2 regions of the Anaerostipes caccae L1-92 genome follow, and region 1 is predicted to be linked to the other one. Evidence: a T-box and tRNA genes for the amino acid it is inferred to sense, from the RefSeq annotation. Region 1 holds a T-box; the other holds one or more tRNA genes.
What was found. The T-box of region 1 lies ahead of pheS (phenylalanine--tRNA ligase subunit alpha). A T-box ahead of a tRNA ligase gene usually reads a tRNA of that ligase, here a tRNA-Phe.

Region 1 (8,988 bases):
CAAGGCGGAAGGCGCCGAATACTGCGACTGCCCTGCCTGCGCAGCTGCAGCCGCCATCCTGGAAAAGAAAGACCAGCTCTAGGAAAACAACCAAAAATACATAACTCCAATAAAACCCGGATATGCAGCATAACCTCTGCATATCCGGGTTTTTGTGTCATTCAAAAACTATTCCCTGAATAAATATCCTTCAAAATCATACTTCATAACACGGTAAGAGTACTTGTCCGCATCGTAGTAGAAGGAATAAATGAGTTTTCCGTCCTTGTCATATTCTCCGAATGTTTTGCTGGTACCGCTTCCAAAAGAAATATTATTCTTCAGGTGTTCAACACTGCTGACGATCGGAGAGTAAGGGATCGAAAAGGACTGCACCAGTTTATAAGTCCTCTTGTTTTCATCCACGAGATACTTATAATACATAGACTTCTCCCCTTCTTTCATTGTTCCGGTTCCTGGGAACATACTCCAGTCAAAATTCTTGATCGTGGCAGAATATCCGTAATTATTATTGAACATGTAGAGATAATACTGGCCTTTCGGAAGTGACTTATCATGTTCCACCGAAATTGTATGCTGTCCCGCCTGGCCAACAAAATTTCCTTCTTTTTTCAGCAGATATTTCTGATAATCCGTTCCATTATAGACCGTGCCTCCATGGATCAGATAATCCACTTCCGGTTTTTCAAACACATTTTTCATCTTAATAAGCGTGCTCTGCTCCCTGCTGCTGAAAATCATACTGTCATCATCGATCATATTCATGGAGTTTAAATGAAGCCAGTCAAGTCCCGTTCCTCCATAAGTGTTTTTCTTCGGGCGGTATGCCAGAAGCCGCATGGTCTTAAAATAGTCTTCAAAATCAATCAGTTCCTTTACTTCTCCCGTCTTTACATCAACAGAAATTACAATGTCCTCAATGGTATCCTGTTTTTTGTCATTGACGAGGCAGATAAATTTATTTTGTTTTTCTGCATAAAGAAAGTCATGATGAAATTCATAATTTTCTCCAAGATCATAAGTCTTTGTGACTTTCCCCAGCCTGTTGACCATGGCGATCTTGTTAAAGTCGTAAGAGTAAGCCATATCATCGCCGATGAAAAGCAGACGGTCTGTGCGGTAGTCATTTAAAGGCATCCTTCCCCGGTTTACTCCATTGTTATCATAGAGATAAATGTTTGCATTCTGTGCCTTATCATGTCCAAGCAGTGCAAACAGTCCATCTTCCATTTTTTGTTCGGAACTTCCCTTGGACTTTTTCAAAATTCTAGGAATCACATCGTCTTCAGGTATATCCACATAGAAATACTGTTTTTCCACAGCCCTGTTTTCTTCATTGAAAAACTCCATCGTCACCTTATTCCGGGTGCCTGCGGACAGGCCTATGATCTGGTATTCATGGGTCGTGCTGTACTTTTTCTTGCTTTTCAATTTATGCTTGTATACAGCTGCCCCGGCATTGGGCGCTTCAACCGTACACACAGCATAGGAAGCACGGTCGGTTTTTCCGTAATAATACAGAGCCGTCGTATTTGTCCCATAGGCATTCTGGATTACCATTGGCTTTTGGATGGTATAGTTTTTCTTCTTCTGTTTGTCAATCTGATCCTGGGATTCTTTCTGGTAAGCTTCTGTAAACACATCCTTTTCCTTGTGTTTAAGTGTCATAGGCTTTACTTTGATCTCTCTTAGTTTTACGCTTTTAAAGAACTGTTCTTCTTTGTAATTCGCATAAACACGGTATCCCAAGAAACCAGCTGTCAAAAGAACCAGAACCGCCAGAATGCAAACGATGACTTTTTTCTTCCTGTGTTTCTTGCCCTCGGTCTCCTGCATTTCTTCGATCATTCCTTTCAAATAGCTCATTTCTCATATCCTCCTGTGACATTTTCAACGGTATTATAACACATTTCCATAATATATGTAACTATTTTGTAATAAATTTAACACAAAAGAAAAGAAGAGTAGAAATATATGCAGAATCCGCACTCTCTCTACCCTTCTTATTATTTCCTCTTATTTCCCGCTTATGCCCTCAGTTCAATGCCTAATGTCTTTAATTCTTCTAAAATCTTATCAACGATCTTATTAACCTCTGCTTCCTCCAGTGTCCTGTCCTGAGCACGGAAGGTCAGGGAATATGCCACAGACTTATATCCTTTTTCGATCTGGTCGCCCTCATACACATCGAACAGTTCAAAGCCTTCCAGCAGTTTTCCTCCCTTGTCTCTGAAGATTTTTTCGATCTGTCCAACGAAGATCTCCTTTTTCACCACCATACTGAGATCCCTCTTCATCGCAGGGAATTTTGCCACCCCGGTATATTTGCGGTCAAAGGTCGCCTGTTCCGTAAGAACCGGCATATCTATGACGGCCACATAGACTTCCCCTTTCATTCCGTAGTTTTCTGCGGCCTGTGGATGCATCTGTCCGATATATGCGGCCTTTTGTCCTCTGATCAGCACATCTGCCTGACGGCCCGGATGCATGAAAGGATGCTCCCTGGTCGGAATATATTCGGACGCTCCGCCGAGTCCGAGATCTTTCAAAATATCTTCCAGCACTCCCTTAAGCGTAAAGAAATCGCCGTCTCCGTACATTCCCAGAGTCAGCTGCATCCGCTCCTCCGGAAGTTCCGTGAGGGGAAGAGCCTTTGGAATATAAATATTTCCGAACTCGTAAAGACGAACATTCTGATTTCTGTGGCTGTAATTATTGGCCAGAGACGTCATCATGCCGTTCAGTGAAACAGTTCTCATGATACTGAAATCTTCACCCAGCGGATTGGAAATTTTAATTGCTTCCCGCTCTTTTGCGCCTTCCGGAATCAGCAGCATATCAAACACTTTCGGGCTCTCAAAAGAGTAGCACATTCCTCCGCTGAATCCATTCTGCTCAGCAGACTCTCTCGCAATATCCTCCACACGGATCTTAAACGGCTTTTTCCCCGCAGTCGCTTCTCCTCTCGGCAGAGTGACCGGAATGTTGTCGTATCCGTAGAATCTTGCCACTTCCTCTGCCAGATCCGCCATACAGTTCAAATCCTGCCGGAAAGAAGGAATCCGTAATTGGTTGGAATTCATATCATATTCCACATCAATACGCCTGAAATATTCGATCATCTCTTCCATAGAAATATTCGTTCCGAGCAAAGCATTGATCTTATCCACTTCCAAAGGAAGACAAACCGGCTGTTTTGGTTCCGGATAGACATCCACTGCCCCTCCGATCACTTCTCCTGCTCCCAGTTCCTCGATCAGCTGGCATGCACGGTCCATAGCCGCCATGGCATTTTCCGGGTCCAGCCCTTTTTCAAACTTGCTGGAAGCGTCAGTCCGAAGTCCGATCCTCTTTGAGGACAGACGGATGTTTGTTCCGTTAAAACATGCAGCTTCAAATAAAAGTGTTTTAATATCATCTGTGACCATGGAATTTTCTCCGCCCATGATACCGGCGAGTCCAACCTCTTTTTCACCATCACAGATCATGAGGACATCACTGTCTAAATTCCGTTCTTCACCGTCAAGAGTCGTAAATTTGTCTCCGTCCTTTGCCCTCCGCACGATGATCTCATTTCCAGCTATGGTATCCAAATCATAGGCGTGCATCGGCTGTCCGTATTCTTCCATCACATAGTTGGTGATATCTACCAGATTGTTAATCGGACGGATTCCCATAGCTGCAAGTCTTCTCTGCATCCATTCCGGCGACGGTGCCAGTTTGATATTTTTCACAACCCTTGCCGTATAACGCGGACAAAGATCGGTGTCCTCTACGGTTACTTTGATAAAATCATTGACGTCTTCGCCATTGCCTGTCTTTGTAACGACCGGCGGATGAAATTCCTTCCGAAAGGTCGCCGCAGCTTCTCTGGCCATACCGATCATACTGAAACAGTCCACACGGTTTGAGGTAATCTCAAATTCCACCACCTGGTCGCGGAGTCCCATGGCTTCCACCGCATCGTCTCCCGGTTTTACATCTTTCTGGAAGATATAAATTCCCTCTTCCGGTGCTTCGGGATACATATCTCTGCTTGTTCCCAGCTCTTCCACGGAACACATCATGCCAAAGGATGGCACTCCCCGAAGCTTTCCTTTTTTGATTTTAATTCCCTCTTCCGGGTTTGGGCTTCCGTCATGGCCGCCGGCCACTTTCCCCCCTGCTAAAACGACCGGTACCAAATCACCCTCAGAAACATTCTTTGCTCCGGTGACGATCTGGACATTTTCCGTCCCCACATCCACCTGACAAATGATCAGTTTGTCGGCATCCGGATGCTTCTCTATGGAAAGAATTTTTCCCACTACGATCTTTTCCAGATTTTTATCTAATTCTTCATAGCATTCCACATTGGACCCGGAAAGTGTCATCTTGTCTACATATTCCTGTATCGTACAGTCAAGATCCGGCACATATGCCCTGATCCAAGAAATTGGTGTATTCATTCTCTATTCTCCTTCAAAATCTAAATATATTCACTTGCCTTTGCCGCCCGAAAGTTAAAACTGGCTCAAAAATCTCTTATCGTTTTCATACAGCAGGCGCATATCGTCAATCTCATACTTCAGGAGCGCCACACGTTCCAGACCGATTCCGAATGCAAATCCTGAATAAACTTCCGGGTCGATCCCGCAAGCCCGCAGAACATTCGGGTGCACCATACCACATCCGAGAATCTCGATCCATCCGCTGCCCTTGCACATACGGCATCCTTTCCCTCCGCACTTAAAGCAAGTGATGTCCACTTCCGCACTCGGCTCTGTGAATGGGAAGTGATGGGGACGGAATTTCACCTTTGTCTCCGGTCCGAAAAACTCTGTGGCAAACTGCTGAAGGGTTCCCTTTAAGTCCGCAAAGGTGATTCCCTTGTCCACGACCAGACCTTCGACCTGGTGGAATGACGGTGAATGGGTGGCATCCACCTCGTCAGAGCGGAACACCCGTCCCGGAGCAATCATACGGATCGGCATCTGACCGGTCTCCATGACCCGTGCCTGTACCGGTGAAGTCTGGGTGCGCAGAAGAATATCCTTTGAAATAAAGAAGGTATCCTGCTCATCTTTTGCCGGATGGTTTTCCGGGATATTGAGCATCTCGAAATTATACTTATCGTATTCTACCTCCGGTCCTTCCACGACTTCATAACCCATTCCGATGAATACCCGTTCCAAGTCTTCAAGAGCAATCTGGTTCGGATGGCGGTGTCCTTTCTCATGGACTTTCCCCGGAAGCGTCACATCAATAACTTCTGTTTTGAGCTTTTCTTCCATAATCTTTTTCTTAAGAAGAGCCATCTCCTTTTCCAATGCCTGTTCTACGGCTGCCCTCGTGTCATTGACCATCTGTCCGACCATCGGACGTTCTTCTTTGGCAACATTCTTCATGCCTTTTAATACCTGGGTAAGTTCTCCCTTTTTGCCCAGAACCGCTATCCTGATATCATTCAGAGTGTCCATGGCATCTGCTGTGTTGATCTTCTCCAAGGCTTCTTTTTTAATCGCCTCAAGTTTCTCCTTCATAATCACTTCTCCTTGTTTTATAATCTGATCTAATAGAATGAAAAAAATCCCATCCCTTATATAAAATATATAAGGGACGGGAATCATCTCGCGGTACCACCCTAATTCCAGGAAAAAACGACCTGGCTCTTAGTCTCCTGCGTAACGTGCAGATAACGTTATCCCCTACTGTTCTTTCAGGGATACGACTCCGGTGTGAAATTCGGGAAAGACTTCCTTACTGTGCACCTTCTCTGTCTTTATCATTCCTTATTTTATCACACAAAAGCGGAATGTCAAGACGGAAAACCGATTCTTTATCTCTCCCATAAGCTCTGCAGCGCACTGTGGAAAACAGCCTCATACAGAATCTGATAATCCTTCATGGTAAATGCAGATACATGAAAATCAGGCGAGGACAGCTCCTGTATTTTCTCCTGGATGACCTCTAAGACAGCATAATCAATATCCATGTGATCCATGACATTTTTAGAAAAATCAAAATTATGTTTCTTCTGAAATAAGATACAGTTTGCATGAAAAAGGAATTCAAAGATCAGGCTGTTATTTAACTTGATATCAAGCTTCTTTGCAATTGCTCTCAGAGCACGAAAAAATAGTTCATTCGTTGTAAACGTATTGATTCCGGGGGTAAGCTTGGACGCAAACAAGAGATGTTTATCTGCGGATCTTAAAGTATAACTCTTTAACTGGTTGTCTTTTAATATCTTCATCTCATCATTCTGGCTTATTAACAGGTTTGGGATGATGGAAATAATACTGGCATTTTTCTTCACAGACAGCTTTAAAATCTCTTTCACCAGAATAAAGGAATGAAACTGGACATTATAAGACAATACCTTCGTCTTAGGAAAAAAGTAATTGGTAATGGTTTGTTTCATATCCGCGTCTGATAAGATCAGGACCCCCTGTCCCCGATTAATACTGACCGCAAATTCATATAAATTCTCAAGGTTCGTTCGTGTCTCATTTCTTTTTCCGGATAAAACAGCAGGAAAGGTATGAATGATTCTCCGGTCAAAGAATAAATTGAAGAGATTTGCGTAATTGCTTGCCAACAAATGATATTTTGAGGTAATAATCACAGGAATATGGATATCACTCATGATTAAGTGGGCATATGCCAGTATAGATTGGATCATTTTTTCTTGGGTTTTTGACAGTTTGCAGTGGTTTGTCTGTGCTAATTGAATCAGATTGTTTAACAGTGCTTTCATCTGTGGTGTTTGAATGTCCATAGAAGGGGTTTCCTTCACAATATCCAGACTTTTATCTTTCCGGAATACAGACAGAATCATATGTTCCACTTTTTCTTTTAAAAATGGGTCCTGGCAGAATACACTTTTATTGAATGCCTTTGTGATCCCTGAAATAAGCCTATCGCCGGAATAACTGTTCTCAGATACAGCGGCAGTCACCCTGGAACAGATCAGCAGCTGCTTTGTAAAATAATCTGAAACTATATTTTTTGTTTCAGCCAAAAGCTCATTGGAGTTAAGAAACAATTTATCAAAATCAATTTCTCCGTTTGGTCTGATTTGTATCTTGTCAGGGATCTCTGCCTTTAGTTCTGGAATGGATTTTATAATTTCATCCCTTTCACTATCAAGCAAAACCGATGCATCTAACATAAGTTCATTGTTTTTACCTGCAGTACTTGATGTATAGAGAATCCTTGAAATTGTATATAAAATCTCATTTTCTAATTGATGCAGATTGCTGCACTTATGTAAAACCAGCTGAATGAACTGGGAAGATACAAACATTGTTTTATCTAAACGGTTGCTCTCTTTTTGGATCATACTCAATAGAATCGAAATCAATTCTGATTGCGGCCGGTCTTTTGCGGAAGGAAAGTTCAGGATGACAGGACTGATGGAATGAAGCAGGTCTGACTGTAATTCTGATGCCCCGATAAAGGCAATCATCGGCGCGTCTTTTTTATTTTTATATTGAATTTCAAGAGAATGTACAAAACCGCTTAAGACTTCAGCGTCTACGTTTTTTTGAACAAACTCGATTGCCAGGATAAAAATATTATGATCCTTTTCCATCATCTCTATGGTCTTTCTTAGATTGACGTAGATATCGCTGAATTCGATATAATAAACCGATGATTCCCGGGAAGCCAATCCCAACATTTTTGCACGGTTTAACATTTCTTCTAAGAAAAACTTCTTCCCCGTCCCAGCTTCCCCCTGCATAAAAAAGATCTTAAAGAAATATTTGGGGAGATAAAACACAGGCAGGATTCTGGTTACAGCTTCATATAAGGACCCATTTTGCTGACTTCCGACCATAGAAAATGACTGGACGATGGTCTGTTCTTTTGTAGGTACGTCATATCGGATGAAGTCTGAAATAGTTTCATTTTTATTCAATGTATCAGGGATGGATGCAAAAGGAAAAGAGTTCCGGATGATCTCTCTTGAAATAAAAGTGGTGGGGCGTCCTGCCTTCTTGATTAATTTTCCTTCTTTGTGCAGATCATTTAGGATACGTGACACGTTTGTCCTGTCAATATATAAATCCATCGACAGAATAAGCGCATTGCATTTTTCAAAGGTAAAATTATGATGATTGATGCTTTGCAAGGTTTCTTCTTTTAAATAGGATAAAATCTTCTCTTTGTTCGTAGACATGGCCATATCTCCTGCGTATATTTGGTGCTGATTACGGTGTTTCTATAACACACACAAATTGAATCAGATGTAATTAATATACACTTATCATACACGAAACTTAAAATTTACGCAAAATCCACAGTAAAAAACTCAAATAGAGTGTAAATTAAGTGTGTATATAAAAAATTTGCGTATATAAAGATTGTGGGTTAGGATATGCCCAAGTGATGTAAGCGCATACAGAACGAATTACCATATTAACGGATAAAGGAGGATGTAGATGACAGACATTATAGTGGCGACACACGGGGGACTTGCAGAAGGTATGATCGATGCATTGGAACTTATGATAGGGAAGCAGGAAAATATATGGTTTCTTGGATTGCGGCATGAGGACAGTATTGATACTTTTATCAAAAGGGTCGATTCTTTTGCCGCGGACACAGATCACGATATCTTATTCATGACAGACTTATTAGGAGCCAGCCCATACAATGCCGCAGCCCAGGCGATTCATCATAACAGGGATAAACATGTTATCTGTGTGTCGGGAATTAATCTATCTATGCTGGTGGAAGCAGCTTTGAAAAGAAACGATATGAAATTGGATGAGCTGGCAGATTATCTTGTTGAGACCGGAAAACAGGGAATTGCCAAATTATCATTAAATATGGAGAGAGGAGGGACATTATGAGCAAAATAGTATTATCACGGATTGATGACCGTTTGATTCACGGCCAAGTCATGACAGCATGGGTCCAGCATGTGGGAGGGAATGAAATTGTGATTGTAGACGACAAAGTCGCAAAGGATCCATTTTTAAGTGCAGTCATTACAGGTGC
Region 2 (8,988 bases), 760 kb from region 1:
CCACGGATAAGATCATAGTTTCGGGAAGTGACCATAGAATTTTAACGGTAAGCGATCTGGGGAGGATTACTGCAGTTTCACCGGGGACTGCTTTCGTTACAGTAAAGGCAGGGAACGTGAGGAAAGAGTGCCGCGTGACTGTGTATGGCCCTCTGGGGAATTCAGATGATATCCCAAAGCAGTTTTATACAGGGGCAGAAATACGTCCGGAACCGGTTGTGAGAAATCATAACGGCCAGGTGCTGAAGCGTGGAAATGATTATACAGTGGAGTATAAAAATAATAAAAATCCCGGCAGGGCAGAAGTGCTGATAGAAGGTATCGGCTGCTTTCAGGGAAGTATAAAGACATCTTTTGATATACGGATCAAGGGGAATGATGTTTCCGGAGCAAAAGTTGTCTATCCGCAAAGGTATTACTATTATGAGGGAAAACCAGTCACGCCGAAACCATCGGTGAGCCTGAATGGAAGACATCTGGAAGAGGGAAGAGACTACTGTATAGAGTACATGGGGAACAATGGCATCGGCTTTGGCTGTGTATGTCTGACCGGGATCAATGATTACTATGGTCAGAATTTTTCTTATTACCAGATTATACGGAGAAAAGACAACAATAAAAAATACGAAAAAATCAGCTTTGTCTCTCAGCCTAAAAACAGTGTATATACCGGGAAATCAATCTTCAGGACAGTCAGAGTAAAAAGCGGCAATCGGGTTTTAAAGTTAAACAAAGATTATACGGTGAAGTATACTGCAAATAAAAACTGCGGAAAAGCCAGGATGGAAGTCATAGGAAAAGGGGGTTATACAGGAAAGATCAATAGGTATTTTGTAATTGTTCCAAAGAAAGCACGGATCAGGAAAATAAAAGCCGGGAAAAAGAAGGCAAAAGTTTATATCAGGAAAAGTCCCGGCAAGCCAAGCGGTTATCAAATCTGCTGGTCAGCAGGAAAAAACTTTTCTAAATCAAAGTCGGTATCTACCGCCGGAACAGTGCGTTGGATGAGAAGACTGAAACGAAAAAAATATTACTGCATAAAGGTACGGGCATATAAGACGATAAATGGAAAGAAATATTTTGGAAGTTACAGCGGGATAAAAAGAGTGAAGATAAAATAAAACAGGACTTATCCCGGAATTTCCCGGAAAACGAATGAAAGTAATGCTGCGTCTTGATATAATAGAAAAGGTACCAGTTATATAAAGAGAAAGGGATGGAGCATATGAGAGCCTTTGATAAATGGCGGTTCCGGGTAAAGCCTCAAAAGATCATTTTTTTAGATATCGACGGTGTGCTGAACTCTATGGAACTGTTTGATAAACTGGAAGAAAGAGACATGGAGCCGTTCATGGGCATTGATGTGGATGAAGATAATTTAGAACAGCTGAGATATATTGTGGAGAGAACGGGGGCACAGATTGTACTGTCGTCAAGCTGGCGCCATGCGTGGCATGAAAAAGGGCCGATGATCAGGGTAGGGAGAGCATTGGATCAGGCCATGGCTTCCTATGGCCTGAAGATTATATCAAAAACGAAACATCTCCATAAAGGAAACCGTTCGCTGGAAGTAAAAGACTGGATGCGCGGGAAACGCATCCGGTCTTTCGTGATTCTTGATGATACGGATTATGATTGGGAAGAGTACAGCCTGGGAGAACACTGGGTCCGCACAAGCTTCATGGAAGGCGGGCTTACCAGAGAGCTGGCCGGAAAGGCAGTGGATATTTTAAATCAAAGTTCTTAATCCAGGATGATCCCTTCGGTAGAAATGGTGATAACATTGAGCGGAATGGATTTTTTGCTCTGTTCAAGGGCAGTGCGCACCGCATTTTCCAGCCCTCCGCAGCAGGGGACTTCCATCCGGGTGACGGTGATGCTCTTTAAATTGTTTTGGCGGATGATCTCTGTCAGCTTTTCTGAGTAGTCCACGGGGTCCAGTTTTGGACAGCCGACTAAGGTGACTTTCTGTTTCATAAACTGTTCGTGAAAGTTTCCGTGTGCGAATGCGGTACAGTCGGCGGCAACCAAAAGGTGGGCGTTGTCAAAGTACGGGGCGTTCACAGGCACCAGCTGGATCTGTACCGGCCATTGGCGCAGCGCACTCATATTATTCTTTCTCTGGTTTTCAAGAACTGCCGCTTTGTTGTAGTCCGGGGCCTCCCTGTCTTCAAAGGAGATGGCGCCGGTCGGACACATTGGAAGGCAGTTTCCGAGTCCGTCGCAGTAATCATCCCGGATCAGTTTTGCTTTTCCGCCGATCATCTGAATGGCACCTTCGTGGCAGGCAGAAGCGCAGAGACCGCATCCATTACATTTTTCCTCATCTATTTTAATTATTTGTCGTATCATTTTTAATTTCCTCCTTGAGTTTGTAATCTCATCATACTATAATGAGCACGAGTTGTCTGTTGAAAAATCAACATATTTAGAGGAGAGTTGTAAAATGGAGCAAATATTATCTCATTGTCCCCTGTTCCGAGGAATAAAAGAGGAGGACTTAGAGGGCATGCTGGGCTGTCTGTCAGCCAGAAAAGAAACGTATGCTTCCAGGGATACTATCTGTCTGAATGGAGACAGGATGGATGAAGTGGGGATCATCGTGGAAGGAGAAGTCCTGATCGTCAGAGATGATTTTGAGGGGAGGAGAGCGATTCTTGCCCATATTGGGCCGGGTGATGTGTTCGGAGAGACCTATGGCTGTCTTCCGGATGCGGAGCTGCCTGTATCGGTTGAATGTGCCAGAGATTGTACGGTGCTGTTCTTGAATTACCATAAGGTACTGACGACCTGCGACGCCAGCTGTGCGTTTCACCAGAGGCTGATTGAAAATATGGTTGTGCTTTTGGCTGAAAAGAATGTACGTTTAAATCAAAAGCTGGAGTGTCTTGAAAAAAGGACTACAAGGGAAAAGATTCTCGCATATATAAACCAGGAACAGGAGAAGCAGAAAACATCCCGGATTAAGCTTCCTTTTTCTAAAAAAGATCTGGCCGATTATCTGTGTGTGGACAGGAGCGGTATGATGGTGGAGCTGAGAAAACTCCAGACGGAAGGTGTTTTGTCTGTTGAGAAAAATATCATTGCGGTTGAAGAGAGACAGGATAATTCCGCAGGGTGACAAAAAATCTAAAAAAGTTCTTGATTTGGGCTTTATGATATGGTAAAGTATAGAAGTCGCAGAAATGAGACATGCCCAGATAGCTCAGTCGGTAGAGCAGAGGACTGAAAATCCTCGTGTCGCTGGTTCGATTCCGGCTCTGGGCATTACAGAGAATTGAAAAGACTCTGTCATATATGCGGGTGTAGTTCAATGGTAGAACTCCAGCCTTCCAAGCTGATCACGTGGGTTCGATTCCCATCACCCGCTTAGCAAGCCGTTTTAGAGATATCTCTAAGATGGCTTTTTTCTTTCTTCCGCGGCAGCTTTGACCGGTATGCAAAAGCTGCGGGATCAAAAGAGTGAGAAAAAGGAGTGGATTGTACATGGAACTTACGGTGAGACAGTTTAAAAAAGAAGATTTAGAAGAGATGACAGCGATATGGAATCAGGTAGTGGAGGAGGCCAATGCGTTTCCGCAGGAAGATACTTTTTCTTTAAAGGAAGCAGAAGAATTTTTTGCAGGCCAGTCTTATACTGGGGTGGCTGAATCGGATGGAAAGATTCTTGGACTTTATATACTGCATCCGAATAATGTGGGCAGGTGCGGACATTTATCCAATGCCTCCTATGCGGTCAGCAAAGATGCAAGAGGACGGCATATTGGAGAACAGCTGGTTTTGGACTGTATGGAAAGGGCGAGAGAGCTGGGATATAAAATTCTGCAGTTTAATGCGGTGGTAGCGTCTAATCAGGGTGCGCTGAGACTTTATGACCGGCTTGGATTTCAGCGGCTCGGGACAGTGCCCGGGGGCTACCGCTTGGCAGACGGCAGATATGAAGACATTATTTTATTTTATATCACACTGTAATATAATAAAAGAAAACCGTAGATGAAAGAGATTCATAAAGGAGAAGGTCATGGATTACAATGAATTGGCGCTGAAGATGCACGAAGAAAACAGAGGAAAAGTGGCGGTAAGGTCAAAGGTGACGGTTGAGACGAGAGAAGACCTGAGTACAGCTTATACACCCGGAGTGGCAGAACCGTGCCGAAAGATCAGGGACTGCAAAGAGGATGTGTACCGCTACACTGCAAAAGGAAATCTGGTAGCTGTGGTTTCCGACGGGACAGCAGTACTCGGCCTTGGTGATATCGGACCGGAGGCGGCCATGCCGGTCATGGAAGGAAAAGCGATTTTATTTAAAGAGTTTGCCGATATCGATGCGTTTCCGATCTGTCTGGACACGAAAGATGCGGAAGAGATCATAAAGACAGTAAAAAATCTGGCGCCTACATTCGGAGGGATCAATCTGGAAGATATCTCTGCGCCGAGATGTTTTGAAATAGAACGCAGGCTGAAAGAAGAGCTGGATATACCGGTGTTTCATGACGATCAGCACGGGACAGCCATTGTCGTGGCAGCAGGGCTGATCAATGCGCTGAAATTTGCGGGAAAGAAGCTGGAAGATGCAAAGATAGTGATCAACGGAGCGGGTTCTGCCGGTATTTCTATCTGTAAGCTTCTGCTTCAGTTCGGGGTAAAAGACGCGGTGCTCGTTGACCAGAAAGGCGCCCTGTGTCCGGGGGAAGCATGGATGAATGATGCACAGAAAGAAATGGCGGAAAAAACAAATAAAGACAGACAGACAGGAGATCTCTCTGAGATTATGAAGGGAAAAGACGTGTTTATCGGCGTTTCTGCACCGAATATTGTCACATCAGAGATGGTCGCGTCTATGGCAAAGGACCCGGTAGTATTTGCCATGGCAAATCCAGTGCCTGAGATTATGCCGGATGAGGCGAAAAAAGGCGGGGCGAAGGTGGTAGCTACCGGCCGTTCGGATTTTCCGAATCAGATCAATAACGTGCTGGTGTTCCCTGGAATTTTCCGCGGGGCTTTGGATGCCAGAGCTTCTCAGATTACAGAAGAGATGAAGATGGCGGCGGCCCGGGCAATCGCGGGAATCATAGCTGAGGAAGAATTAAACGAGGATTATATTATCCCCGGAGTGTTCGATAAGCGGGTTTGCAGTGCGGTTGCAGATGCGGTAAAGGCAGAGAGCCGGAAATAAATTAATGGTTGAAATTTTTGGTCCAGTCTTGTAGAATATGTAGTGCACTACATATGGAGGCGGATTATGAACCAGGAACGGGAAATCGGAGCCAGATTTAAACATATCCACGATAAGTTTACTCAGCATATGAATCAGAAACTGCGCTGCCTGAATGTGACTTATTCCCAGATGGAACTGCTTTTATATCTGGCAGAACATCAGAACCGGAAGATAACCCAGAAAGATATCGGAGAATTCATGAGAGTGAAACATTCCACGGTCATCGGTATTTTAAGGCGTCTGGAGACGAAAGGATTTTTATACTGTGTTGTGGATGAAGAGAATAAGAGATGCCGCAATGTGATTCTCACACAGAAAGGGCTGGATTTAAAAAGTGAAATGGAAGTCCACCTGAGAGAAGAAGAAATGCGCATCAGAAAAGCATTGTCGGAAGAAGAGTCACAAAGACTCTGTGAATTGCTCGGAAAAGTACTCGAAAGCCTGGAATAAGATAGAAAACAGCAGATGAAAGTGCCCTGCGGCGCTTTCATTTTTATTACAGACGTGAAATTTTATTAGAGTCCATTATGTAGCTGGCTGCATTTACGATAAAAGGAGGAAGAAACGAATGGATAATAAGGTATTTGAATCATATCCGGTGCCTAAAGCGGTGGCCACGCTGGCCCTGCCCACAGTGCTGAGTATGCTTGTAACTATTTTTTATAATATGGCCGACACTTTTTTTGTCGGACAGACCGGAGACCCAAACCAGGTTGCGGCAGTGTCTCTGACGACGCCGGTATTTATGCTGCTCATGGCGGTAGGAAATATTTTTGGCATCGGCGGATGTTCCTATATCTCCAGGATGCTTGGAGAGGGAGAGACAGAAAAGGTAAAGAAGATCAGCAGTTTTTGCTTTTATGGCAGTATCATAGCAGGCGTCATCATGATGATCGTCTTTCTGGGAGGAATGCCGGTTATTCTGAAACTGATCGGATGCAGTCCCAACACAGAAGAATACGCGCGGAGCTATCTGACCTATATCGGTCTGGGATCTGTCTTTGTCGTAATCTCCATGGCCTTTAACAATGTAGTCAGAGGAGAGGGAGCCGCCAAGATTTCCATGATCGGAATGATGATCGGGACCATCGTCAATATCGTGCTGGACCCGGTGATGATTCTGGGCATGAACATGGGAGTCGCGGGTGCGGCCATCGCAACTATCATCGGAAATATTTGTACGGTTGTGTTTTATCTGTTTTTCTTTGCAAAGATGAAGACAGGACTTTCAATTTCGCCGAAGCACTTTACGGCAAAAGAAAGAATCCTTTCGGGGGTATTTGCCATTGGGATACCCGCGTCGATCAATAATATTCTGATGAGCACAGCAAATATTATTCTGAATAATTTTCTCGCATCTTACGGTGACATTCCGGTGGCGGCCATGGGTGTAGCTATGAAGGCAAATATGCTTGTCATTCTCGTGCAGATCGGACTGGGCTCAGGTGTCGCTCCTCTGATCGGATACTGTTACGGGTCAGGAAATCTGGAGAAGATGAAGAAGACGATGAAGTTTTCCATGGCATGCAATGTGATCATGGGAACAGTGCTGTCACTGCTTTATCTGCTGTTTACAGAGCCGATCATCCAGGCATTTATCAACGACGGATCGGTGGTAGCCCACGGTGTGAGAATGCTGAGAGTCTTAATGATCTCCGGCCCGGTTATCGGCATCATGTTCGTCTTTATGTTTGGGTTCCAGGCGATGGGAAAAGCAATTCCGTCCCTTATCCTGTCACTGAGCCGGCAGGGGCTTGTATTCTTCCCGGTTCTGCTGATCACAAATTATTTATTTGGACTTGAGGGAATCGTATTTGCCCAGCCTGTGGCGGATTTGGCGTCGCTGGGTGTTTCCTTCCTGCTGTTTATAAAGATAGCAAAGGAATTGAAGGAAAGAGAGAAAGAACTGGAATTACAAAAGGCGGAAGCATAAAAAGAGCCATGGAATCGGTATTTAAAACCATTCCATGGCTCTTTTTGAGGCAATTATTACTCGATTTCTTCTGTCTCGATCATGAATTTGACACTGCCTTTTGTTCCTTTTGCTTTTTTTGTAAAGGTCTGATACTTATCGCCCTGTTTTACCGTGTCATTGATCCGATCCAGAGTGTTTTGGACATCATGGTCCATGATGTTTACCAGACGTTTTATGCCGTCCTGGTTAAACTGAATCAGGCCCGTATTGAGGGTGTCAGCCCCTGTGTACAGTGCATCTGTACCGGAGGAAAGTTTGCTGCCGCCGGATGCCAGCGTGCCGGTCGCGGAACTCAATTTTTTGCCCCCGGATGCTGCGGTGTGGATTCCCTGTCCCAGCTGGTTGGTTCCGGATACCAGACTGCTCTGCCCGGATGACAGATCTCCGGCGCCTTTATTCAGTTTCACTGCCGCCGAACGGAGACTGGATGCAGCAGTGGTCAGTTCTCTGGTGTCCAGGCTGTTTAATTTTTTAAAGGATGCTTGAGTGGACGGATCGCTCAGTTTCTGGATCAATGCCTTTGCGGGAGCTAAGGAAGAGGATAAAGCCTTGCTCTGCTGGTCGATAGTGTCATTTTCGTCTTTCATCTTGCCCTGAATGGCCTGCATGGTTCCGATTGCAGTTTTAATATCACCAATGTCAGAGGCATCCGTAACCGTTCCTCTGCCGAGCATAGCGGTAAGGCTGTCGATCTGTCCCTGAAGTGCCTGGCTGTACTGAGTGTTGGCGCTTTTGATGGTCTCAAAAGAGGAAGTAATGGAGTTCAGGCCGGAAGCAAGCTCCTGAAGTTTTTGCTGGCTCGGAAGGCTGCCGGTCAGAGACTTCATACTTTCCAGACCGGAGGCAAGCTCCTTCATCATAGATGGAAGAGACTTTGTTTTCTTCTCCAGTTCGCTGGTCCCTGCCTTTAGATCCTTGGTGCCTTTGCTGAGTTTTTTGGCTCCGGAAATAAGATCATCCTTTTTATCGTCCAGAGTATTTAAGCCTTTGGACAGTTCTTTGGTCTTTTTGTTGAGGACTGCGGTGCCGTTTTTCAGAGTTTTGGAAGCATCTCTTAACTCCTTGACTCCTGAGAGCAGTTCCCCGGAACCATTTACCAGTTTCTCTGATGCATTGGAGAGAGTAGTCAGAGAATCATTCAGTTCATCGATCGAATCCGCTTTATCCAGGCCGAACTCTGAGAGAGTGTCGGCAGATGCCACAGTTGCGGTTACTGTCATCTGGAAATTCTTCACATCCGCAGTAAATTCAAAGGAATCCGGAATATCAAATTTTTGGCCGATGGCACTGTCTTTCAGCTTCAGGCTGTCTGACAGTCCGGGGAAGGCCACACCCATGAGAATGTGTTTGCTGCCGTCGGAAATATCCTTGGCGTTTTCCATTTTCACGTTTGAGAAATGTTCTGTGGGCAGTACCACAGCGGTGATCATGGTAAACGGCGTATAGATCCCGTTGTGTACATCATGGTTTGTAAACTCATAGCGTACCCGGACTTTTCCGCTCTTTCCCACCAAATCCTTCGGGCTGATTTCTTTGCCGTCCAGATAATAAGTTACCTGCATGGAGACCGGAAGTTCTTTGTCGGTTTTTCCCTGATAATAGATGTCATTGCCGTTGGCATCCCAGGTGATGCTGTGTTTGCCGCCTTTCTGAAAAGTCTCGTCACCTTTCACATTTTCGATGTCATTTAAATCAGTAGCATCTTTGATTTCAGCCGATTTCTTTTTGTTTTTCAGCCAGTCGCTGACAATGACTGTCTGTGTATTGCCTTCAGCGTCTGCTTTTACATAGACAG

Region 2: it encodes a tRNA-Phe, which carries the amino acid that the T-box ahead of pheS (phenylalanine--tRNA ligase subunit alpha) is inferred to sense. The anticodon was not compared.

Annotation. Positions count from the first base shown of each region.
Region 1 is NZ_AP023027.1:1,317,564-1,326,551, reverse strand. It holds gene ANCC_RS06490 (hypothetical protein) at 1-82, shown strand, start outside; gene ANCC_RS06485 (aryl-sulfate sulfotransferase) at 169-1,866, opposite strand; gene pheT (phenylalanine--tRNA ligase subunit beta) at 2,028-4,448, opposite strand; gene pheS (phenylalanine--tRNA ligase subunit alpha) at 4,503-5,522, opposite strand; T-box leader at 5,592-5,765, opposite strand; gene ANCC_RS06470 (transcriptional regulator) at 5,819-8,164, opposite strand; gene ANCC_RS06465 (PTS sugar transporter subunit IIA) at 8,427-8,840, shown strand; gene ANCC_RS06460 (PTS sugar transporter subunit IIB) at 8,837-8,988, shown strand, end outside.
Region 2 is NZ_AP023027.1:562,282-571,269, forward strand. It holds gene ANCC_RS02880 (leucine-rich repeat protein) at 1-1,121, shown strand, start outside; gene ANCC_RS02885 (HAD domain-containing protein) at 1,217-1,747, shown strand; gene ANCC_RS02890 (ATP-binding protein) at 1,744-2,352, opposite strand; gene ANCC_RS02895 (Crp/Fnr family transcriptional regulator) at 2,447-3,121, shown strand; tRNA gene ANCC_RS02900 (tRNA-Phe) at 3,195-3,267, shown strand; tRNA gene ANCC_RS02905 (tRNA-Gly) at 3,300-3,370, shown strand; gene ANCC_RS02910 (GNAT family N-acetyltransferase) at 3,487-3,972, shown strand; gene ANCC_RS02915 (NAD(P)-dependent malic enzyme) at 4,022-5,176, shown strand; gene ANCC_RS02920 (MarR family winged helix-turn-helix transcriptional regulator) at 5,243-5,668, shown strand; gene ANCC_RS02925 (MATE family efflux transporter) at 5,787-7,151, shown strand; gene ANCC_RS02930 (coiled-coil domain-containing protein) at 7,208-8,988, opposite strand, start outside.